2 regions of the Shewanella sp. DAU305 genome follow, and region 2 is predicted to be linked to the other one. Evidence: riboswitches for the same ligand, from Rfam matches in the RefSeq annotation. Region 2 holds a riboswitch; the other holds the start of a gene.
The links. Region 2 has a riboswitch for cyclic di-GMP ahead of gbpA (N-acetylglucosamine-binding protein GbpA). Riboswitches for the same ligand answer to the same signal wherever they lie in the genome.
Positions count from the first base shown of each region.

Region 1: it holds a riboswitch for cyclic di-GMP, as region 2 does, so the genes downstream of both, OX890_RS16710 (glycosyl hydrolase family 18 protein) here and gbpA (N-acetylglucosamine-binding protein GbpA) in region 2, are expected to answer to the same signal.

Region 1 is NZ_CP113808.1:3,937,770-3,942,207, forward strand. Features, by position in the region: gene OX890_RS16710 (glycosyl hydrolase family 18 protein) at 1-2,460, opposite strand, end outside; cyclic di-GMP riboswitch class I at 2,576-2,664, opposite strand; gene OX890_RS16715 (ROK family protein) at 2,976-3,761, opposite strand; gene OX890_RS16720 (aminopeptidase P family protein) at 4,154-4,438, shown strand, end outside.
Region 2 is NZ_CP113808.1:4,350,424-4,354,861, reverse strand. Features, by position in the region: gene katB (catalase KatB) at 1-1,228, shown strand, start outside; gene OX890_RS18500 (TMEM165/GDT1 family protein) at 1,340-1,894, opposite strand; cyclic di-GMP riboswitch class I at 2,306-2,405, shown strand; gene gbpA (N-acetylglucosamine-binding protein GbpA) at 2,528-3,973, shown strand.

The sequences.
Region 1 (4,438 bases), 410 kb from region 2:
ATCAACTTGGCTGAGTAGCTGCCATTGATCAGCGGTGCGGGATGGCGTATTGCCCTGCGTCCAGTACTTCGCTTTCCATACCAACTGACTGTGACTCACAGTATCGCCCGTGTTGTACACCACACTGGCTTGCCAAGCAGGATAGTTACCGGCATTAGGATCGGTTGCATCACAACCACCACCGATCACTTTTGGCGTCACGGTGAGATTCGTCGATGCGCTCGCATCCAAGGCACCATCGGAAACCAGCACGCTCAAACCATAGCTGGTCGCTTCGGTGACATTAGGCCCAGTGACCACTAAGGTGGCACTATTTTGTCCGGTTGCCGACACGCCAGCGGGCACAGTCCAAGCGTAAGTTAAGGCATCACCGTCGGCATCAGAGGCACTCGCCATTATGCTAACAGTTTTACCCGCTTCCACTGTTGCAGTGGCAGCTACACTCACCACGGGAGCTTGGTTCGGAGTATCCGCCTTATTGGTCACTGTCACTGAATCTGTAGCAGATAACCCTTCTGGATCAGTGACTTTAAGACTAAAACTATAGGCAACATCAGTTTGCGTTGCAGCCAATTGAATCGCCGCATTCGCCATATCGGCGTTTGTGATGGCAATCGTTGGGCCAGACACTTGAGCCCAAAGATACGTTAGCGCCTCATTTTCAGGATCACGCGAACCGCTACCATTGAGCACCACATCGGCGGGACCTGTGACATTCACATCCGCGCCCGCATTAGCAATTGGCGCTTTATTCACCGGTGGCGTAGTTCCTTCGCCATGACCTAAACCTTCGTGCATCGCATTTAGAATATCGCCGTTATCGGCATCAATTTCCCATGCAAATAAACCACCTAACTGATTGGCAAGCACATATTGGCCCTTAGCTTTAACGGAACGAGCATCATCGAAAGTGATTAAATCACCCGTTGATGCCTTGAACAATGATGGCGCCTCGGCCGTTTCATCATAGCTGTAAGTCCAACCGCTCCCCATGTATTCGTTCACTATCTGGCGATAATCCACTATGCCATCTTCCCATGTGCCTTTCACTTTGCCCGTCGCTGTCCCTGTGAATGGGTTATTGCCCGTGTAGCCATTCACGCCTGTCCAGCCGCGGCCGTACATAGCGGCACCAACCACAATTTTTCCTGGGGTAACACCTTGAGTTAACAGAGCTTTAATACCCTTGTCTGTGGTGTAGCGAGTATCAGGATCCCAACTCGCCTCATAAAGATTGGTTTGATGACCGAGTTCAGTATTTGTCCAACCGCCATTGAAGTCGTAACTCATCAAGAAGATGTAATCCATGTACTGCTGAGCAGCCTGATAATCGACCTTTGCCATTTTTTGAGCATCGATACCAATTGCGGAAGTCAGTTCATAGGTACGACCCGTCTCAGCACTTAACTCGTCGAGCATGGATCGCAGTTCACGCATCAGGGTTACATAGGTTTCACCGTCATTGGCATTACCTAAGTTTGGATTCGCACCGCCACCACCTGGATATTCCCAATCAATGTCGACACCATCAAAGAACTTCCACGTTTGCAGGAATTCCTTCACCGATGCGACAAAGGTATCGCGCTTAGTTTTATCGCCAAAGTAGAAAAAGGGATCAGATAACGTCCAGCCACCGACCGAAGGCAAAATCTTTAGATCGGGGTGGGCTTGCTTCAACGCCATCAATTGGCCGAAGTTGCCTTTGTAGGGATCGGAGTAGTCACTCACGCCCGCCTGTGGCATTTGGACCGCCGCCCAAGGATCATGGATAGCGACTTTAAAATCTTCACGGCCACTACAGGCACGTTGCAACGCTTGGAAACTGCCGTCGATTTCTTTCAAGCTATCGTTAATGCCATCACCACCGCAAATAGGGGTAAAGCCATATAAAATATGAGTTAAGTTCTGTGCTGGGATTTTATCGACAGGGAACTTACGGCCATACACGCCCCATTCTACAAAGTAACTGCCGACCACTTTGCCCGACTTGTTAACGTATGGACGATTGTTTTCTTTAAGCGGAGCATTGAGTGGCACTAAATGGCTGCCATCGGTATCGGCCACGAGGATTTCTTTGGCATCGCTCGCCGTACAACCATCGCTGTTACACAGTTGCACTTGCATCTGATAACGGCCGCCTTTGTTCACCTTAAAGTTAGCGGTGCCCGAAGCGCCTGAGGGGCCTTCCCAAGCTACATTACCGTTGAGCAGCACTTGGGCTTTATTGCCCACATCACCACTCCAAAGGTTCCAGCTGACGGACACGTCGGCAGCATCTTTAATGGTCACCAACTGATTGTAAGCCGTAGCGGCTTGATTAACTTCGATAATAGCGAACTTGGTTTCGCCCCAACCTATAGTCGGTTTGCCGGGCGCTGCGGCAAATGCACTGACACTCACGGTAGATGCCAGCGCCGATGCCACCAGCAAGGCTGATGTTGAAATTTGAGTCTTGAACATGAGATATCCCTATTGAATTTTTTTATATGAATCAATAAGGCAAACAAAGCGTAGACAGGAAACAACACTCTCTTAAGACCATGCAACACGACTGACAATTGCACGAAGAAAAACCTGTGGTATCCCCGCTATCATAGGTACAGACGAACCCTTAGACCGGAGGCTTTGCGTCCCAGTTTTTCAACTGGTTTGCCTTTTACACGCAATGACAACGTTGTCATTGCGATAATCAGCATAGACGTAAGCGCAATAAAAATGCAACAAAATATTATCAACTAAGGTAGTGGTCTGATAAGAAAGCAATTAAATACAGTTCAACTATTTCTAATATTTACTTTGATAATTAAGGGTTTGCTGACTATTTTAGCCATAAAAAACAGGACACGATAAGCCAAAGGCATCACCTGTCCTGTTATCAATTTCACTATTTATGCTGCGAATACTGCTTAAATTGCTAGGGCTGAGCCGCTGAACTCTAATAATTCAAAATCATAAGCAAACAGCATCTATGATCCTTATACGCGTGGATAATCCCTTGCGAGCATCACAGATAAACCTCTGCACACTAAGGTTTCCATATCATCGACGCGGTTGATTTTCATCTCAGCTAAGGGCGCGCTCAATGCCATTTGCTTTAAGCTTTCGAGGCAGCCTTTGTAGTAAGGAGCACTGTTCATCATGTTACCCGCGAGCCAAATCCGATTGGGATTAAATAAATTCACTGTCCACGCCAGCCCCATACCAAGGTAACTGCCCGCACGGTATAAATCATCCTGAGTAGTGATGTTACGGCTACGCACAGAATCGCCACTGGCGAGTTGTTCTAAACTAAATTCGCCTGATTCTGTCATCACGCGGCAATGGCCCAACTCCCCTGCCACCCCTGTCGCTCCAGTAAAAGCTTGCCCATTAAACGCAATCGACATCCCTATCCCAGTGCCGCACATGACCAACAACTCACAGGCATATTTGGCATCGCACGTGGCTTGCATACCCGCATCCATATCGTTGCAGATAAACTTAAGCTCGCCTTGGGTTTTCACTGTGTCAAAACTCAAACCATTGAGTCCGGGTAACGATTTACAGGCAACCAAACGATTATTTTGTACGAGTCCAGGTACGCCAATCGCTAATTGGTAATCTTGTAAATCGTAATCGCGTTCAAGCGCAGCGATTTGATTATTTAACTCTTCAATTTTAAAACCTTCGCCTGTGGGGATTTTATATTGTTCTGTATGTCCCGCGAGCTGAAGTTCGAACAGGGCTGTCGTACCGCCCACATCTATTGTTAGTATTTGCATCGCTTACTCCACTGATACATGCGCCCCACTCTGACCCCGAGCGGAGATGGCAAATGTTAGCATAGGGTCCAAATGTTAGCGATTGAATAAAACTTAAGTCGCTAATTTGTAAGGAACAAGTCTACAAAAAATATGACTGACATTTTGTTTTACTCAGGTTTTATGCTAAGAATCACACAAATAAATTAAGGGTAAAACACTTAGCTTGCTCATCACAGTCAGCACAAATTCACGATTGTATACAAAATCCTTTATTCGCTCCCCTTGCATCTCGCGCGTTAGGCTTGCGATAATCCGAGCTGGTTAGAACTCAAATAAACATAAACCAATTTATCCTTAGGCAAGCTTTGCCTACCGACTCGCACAGCGTGCCAGTCTCACTTGGAGCCCATATGTCACATTCAATTGCCAGCCGCCTCGGTGCCATTCGCAGCGAATTATCTTCTGTCAATCTCGATGCTTTTATCATTCCCCGCGCCGACGAGTATCTAGGCGAATATGTGCCAGAACATAACGAACGTTTATACTGGGCAACAAACTTCACTGGCTCGGCAGGTATGGCTATCGTATTGAAAGATAAAGCCACTATCTTTACCGACGGCCGTTATACGGTTCAAGTTCGTCTGCAAGTGGATGCCGCACTGTTCAGCTATGAAAGCCTGACCGACACGCCACAA
Region 2 (4,438 bases):
TTTCAATGGCGTTGGTAAGCAAACTGAAACCTTCATTCGTTTCTCGACCGTAGGTGGCGAAATGGGTTCAGCCGATGCTGAGCGCGATCCACGCGGTTTTGGTTTACGTTTCTATACGGCTCGCGGTAATCACGATATTGTGGGTAATAATACGCCGACTTTCTTTTTGCGTGACGGGATTAAGTTCCCAGATTTTATCCATACGCAAAAGCGTAACCCTAAGACAAACTTAAAAGATCCGCAGGCTATGTGGGACTTTTGGTCATTGAACCCTGAAGCCATGCATCAAGTGACCATTTTGATGTCGGATCGCGGTATTCCAGCCAACTACCGTCAAATGCACGGTTATGGTTCACACACTTTCTCGCTGTGGAATGCCAAGGGTGAGCGTTTCTGGGTGAAGTTTCACTTTAAGTCCCAGCAAGGCGTGGTCAACTTAACCAACGAACAGGCTGATAAATTAAAAGGAATAGATCCCGATTCATCACAGCGCGATATGGTGGTGGCGATTACCGATGGCAACTTCCCGCGTTGGACGGTTAACGTGCAGATCATGCCTGAGGCGGATGCCAATATTTACCATATCAATCCATTTGATTTAACTAAGGTTTGGCCACATAGTGACTATCCATTGCTTGAGATTGGGGTGTTAGAGCTGAATCGCCTGCCACAAAATTACTTTGCCGAAGTTGAGCAAGTGGCATTGGCGCCGAACAATTTGGTTCCCGGTGTTGGAGCTTCACCCGACAAGATGTTGCAAGCGCGTTTATTTGCCTATGCAGATGCCCAGCGTTACCGCATTGGTGCCAACTACAACCAGTTACCGGTGAACTGCCCACATGCGGCTAAGGCAAATCATCATCAACGTGCGGGCGCTATGGCGGGCACACAATGTCCTTACCATGGCAGCCAAACGGGGGCCGATGCCACGGCAAACTATGGCCCGAACAGCACAGCGGATGCCTTGGTTGAACCGGTAAACTTTACCGAGCCACCTCTGCGTTTAGAAGGTGAAGCGGCGCGTTATAGCCGTTATAACCAAGACGACTACACTCAAGCGGGTAATCTGTATCGCATCTTCTCAGAAGCGGAGAAAGCACGCTTAGTGGCAACAATTTCGGGTTCATTAAGTCAAGCGAGTTTAGATGTGCAGCAACGTATGGTGGCGCATTTTACTCAAGCAGATGCGGATTACGGTCAACGGATTAAAACGGCATTAGGCCTATAAACTGCGTTTCTAAGTCGACACTGTTTATCTCAATACAACCGTTGTAAGTAGAAAGGCCAGTGATGTTTATCACTGGCCTTTTTGTTGCCTTAATTCAATATGATCAATGATCTAGAACAGTAGTGTTGCTACGCCTAAGAGTGCGAACAATACGGCACAGCCGCGGTGTATCCATAACATAGGTAATTTTTCGGCGCTGAAATGGCCTGCGATCACCACAGGTACGTTAGCAAGCAGCATGCCTAAGGTTGTGCCAGCAACCACCATAGTTAATGAATCGTATTTTGCGGCTAACACTACTGTTGCGATTTGCGTTTTATCCCCCATCTCGGCGATGAAAAACAGGATAAAGGTGGCGAGGAAGGGGCCCATTTTATAGAAATGGCTCTCTTCAGCATCGACTTTATCTGGGATTAACACCCAAAGGGCTATCGCGAAGAAGGATGCGGCAACTAAATAGCGGGCAAGATCTGGGCTGACCCAGTTAATCGCCCATTGGCCAATCCAAGCGGCGGCAAAATGGTTGAATAACGTTGACAGAAAAATGCCTAAAATAATGGCGGTTTTATTTTTAAATCTTGCGGCGAGAATCAGTGCAAGTAATTGAGTTTTATCGCCAATTTCGGCAATAGCAACCGTAAAGGTTGAGGCAAGTAGGGCTTCCAAGTGTGATCCTTTAGGGGTGGTTAAGACATAAGCACAATAAACCGTCCACCCCTAGGTGCAGTCATTGTGCTCAGGTCTTGCTGGGCAAATCGATGATTTGCTGTGAACACCATGGCGTGTGGCCAAGTATGTTGATGTTCACCCTAGATGACGATGGCTCGAAATCCAGTTAGCTACTCCCCCGAAGCGAGGTGGGCATTATACCTAAGTGAACTTCGGTTTCAAGCACCAGTTTATCGCAGTAGACACGAATGGATGTTTGACAGGTGTCAGAAAAATACCGCGCAACATTCTGTAATTATATGAATATAAATGGGTTAATTTTTTGACAGCGTTGTCTTTTGTTGCTAATTTAGCCAGGTCATTTCTACTTGATTACATACTATTAACTCGTAGTGATTCGATGACACCTACCGTATTTGGCAAACTAATTGAAAAGTTAGGACGCAAAGCTTCCGGTCTAAGGTTGTAAATGGATTTTTTAGTGAACTAAGATAGCGGAGTTGCCGCAGAATTCGATTTCTGTGAAAGATAAACGACTGCTGTTTAATGCTGTTGTTTGCCCAAATACCACTTTTATACTTAAGCCCAAGCCAATACTGGCTAAGATGGGTGCAAATGGAGTGCATTAAAGTGGCAAATCCTACTGTTTTTTCCCCTGTTTCTAAATTGAGTTTATTGGCCGCCGCAGTGATGGCGGCAAATACATTTGTGAGTATTTCTGCACAGGCACACGGTTATGTTGTGGCGCCAGAGTCACGCTCCTATGCCTGTAAAACCGGCAACAATGCCAACTGTGGCGCGGTGCAATGGGAACCGCAAAGCGTTGAAGGGCCATCGGGTTTTCCTGAGTCAGGTCCTGCGGATGGCAAACTGGCGAGTGCGGGTAATGGTGCTTTCTCGCCTTTAGATGAACAGAGTCCCAGCCGTTGGTCAAAGACAGATATTAAAGCGGGCTGGAATAAGTTCAGTTGGCAGTTCACTGCCAATCATGTCACCCGCAATTGGCGTTATTATTTAACTCGCCAAGATTGGAATCAAAACCAAGCTTTAAGCCGTGCGAGCTTTGACTTAGCGCCATTCTGCGTAGTCGATGGTGGCATGGTGCAGCCGCCTAAGTTAGTGACCCATGACTGTTATGTGCCAGAAGGTCGCAGCGGTTATCAAGTGATTCTAGCCGTGTGGGAAGTGGGTGATACCACCAACAGTTTCTACAATGCTATCGATGTGAACTTAGATTCGGGTCCCGTCGTACCGGGTGAATGGCTCGATGTGGGCGACATCAATCCGTCACTCGATCTCAAGGCGGGCGATAAAGTGATGACCCGAGTGTTCGATGCCAATGGTGAGCAACCGGCTAAACAAACAGTCATTACCATTAGCGATGCGACTCAAGGTGATAAACAAAATTGGCCTTTCCTATTAGCGAGCGCGATTAATGCCCAGCAGTCTCAGTTAAAAGCGGGACAAAAAAATGCATCAGGTGTGATTGAGCCTGTGTATGGCAAAAACGACATTTTTACTGCGACGACTTCAGGTATTGAGCGTGTTGAAGTGGGATTTGATCTGGCGCCCGCACCGGGCAACAGCTTAGAAGTCACTTCACTTGCCGACGATTATCAAATTATCGACGGCGCGGCGCAGGTTCGTTTTGACGTCACCAGCAATGCTGAAATGTTAGTGTCTGCGTATTTGTTTAGCCACGATGGCACGGCTGCGGGTTTTGTGAGCCAAACCGTTAATAATACTAGTGCGAGCTTAGTGTTAGACGTGGTTGCGCCTAAAGCTGGACATTATCACTTACAGGTTAAAGCTGAGCCTAAACAAGGTGATGTTATTCAGCAGAACTTTGATCTCTTCTTAAAGGATCAAGCACCAACGCCGGAAGCGGATTTTGTCTTCCCTGAAGGGGTGAAAGGTTACGTTGCAGGCACTACAGTGTTACAGCCTAAAAATGGCAAAGTGTATCAATGTAAGCCATTCCCCTATAGCGGCTATTGCATGCAGTGGTCGGCTTCTGCCACAGGATTTGAGCCAGGTGTTGGCGCTTCTTGGACTATGGCGTGGACTGAGCTGTAAATTAACATCTTGAGTTAATCGATTCTCAATATGAGGTGATTGGGCTTAAACACAGCGAATATGTTTAAGCCCATATTCAGCGCGCTTGCGACGGTCAAAATATACGTTTTACCTCGATTCCCCCACAATGCTGAACCCCACGTATTTCCAACAAAGGTAGCGATTTTGTTAGCTTGTATGTTTTCGTTTATCACAGCGCTATTAAGTTGTTACCGTGCAGTGTGCGACTTATCTTTGTTCACAACTGGCTTGCCCACTGGGTTTGGCTCTGTTAATGTCCCAAACTATCTATTTTACCTATGTTGTTATTAGGATTATCACAATTGAAAGTCATGCCACTTTTATGCAACCGATTTAGTTAGCCTCAATGGCTACTGGGTTGAAATATTCAAAAGCTATTGGGGCCAATTGATCTGCAGGAATGAGATCCGATTGGATGCTTTTTGAAGCTGCTTTAAGTGATGT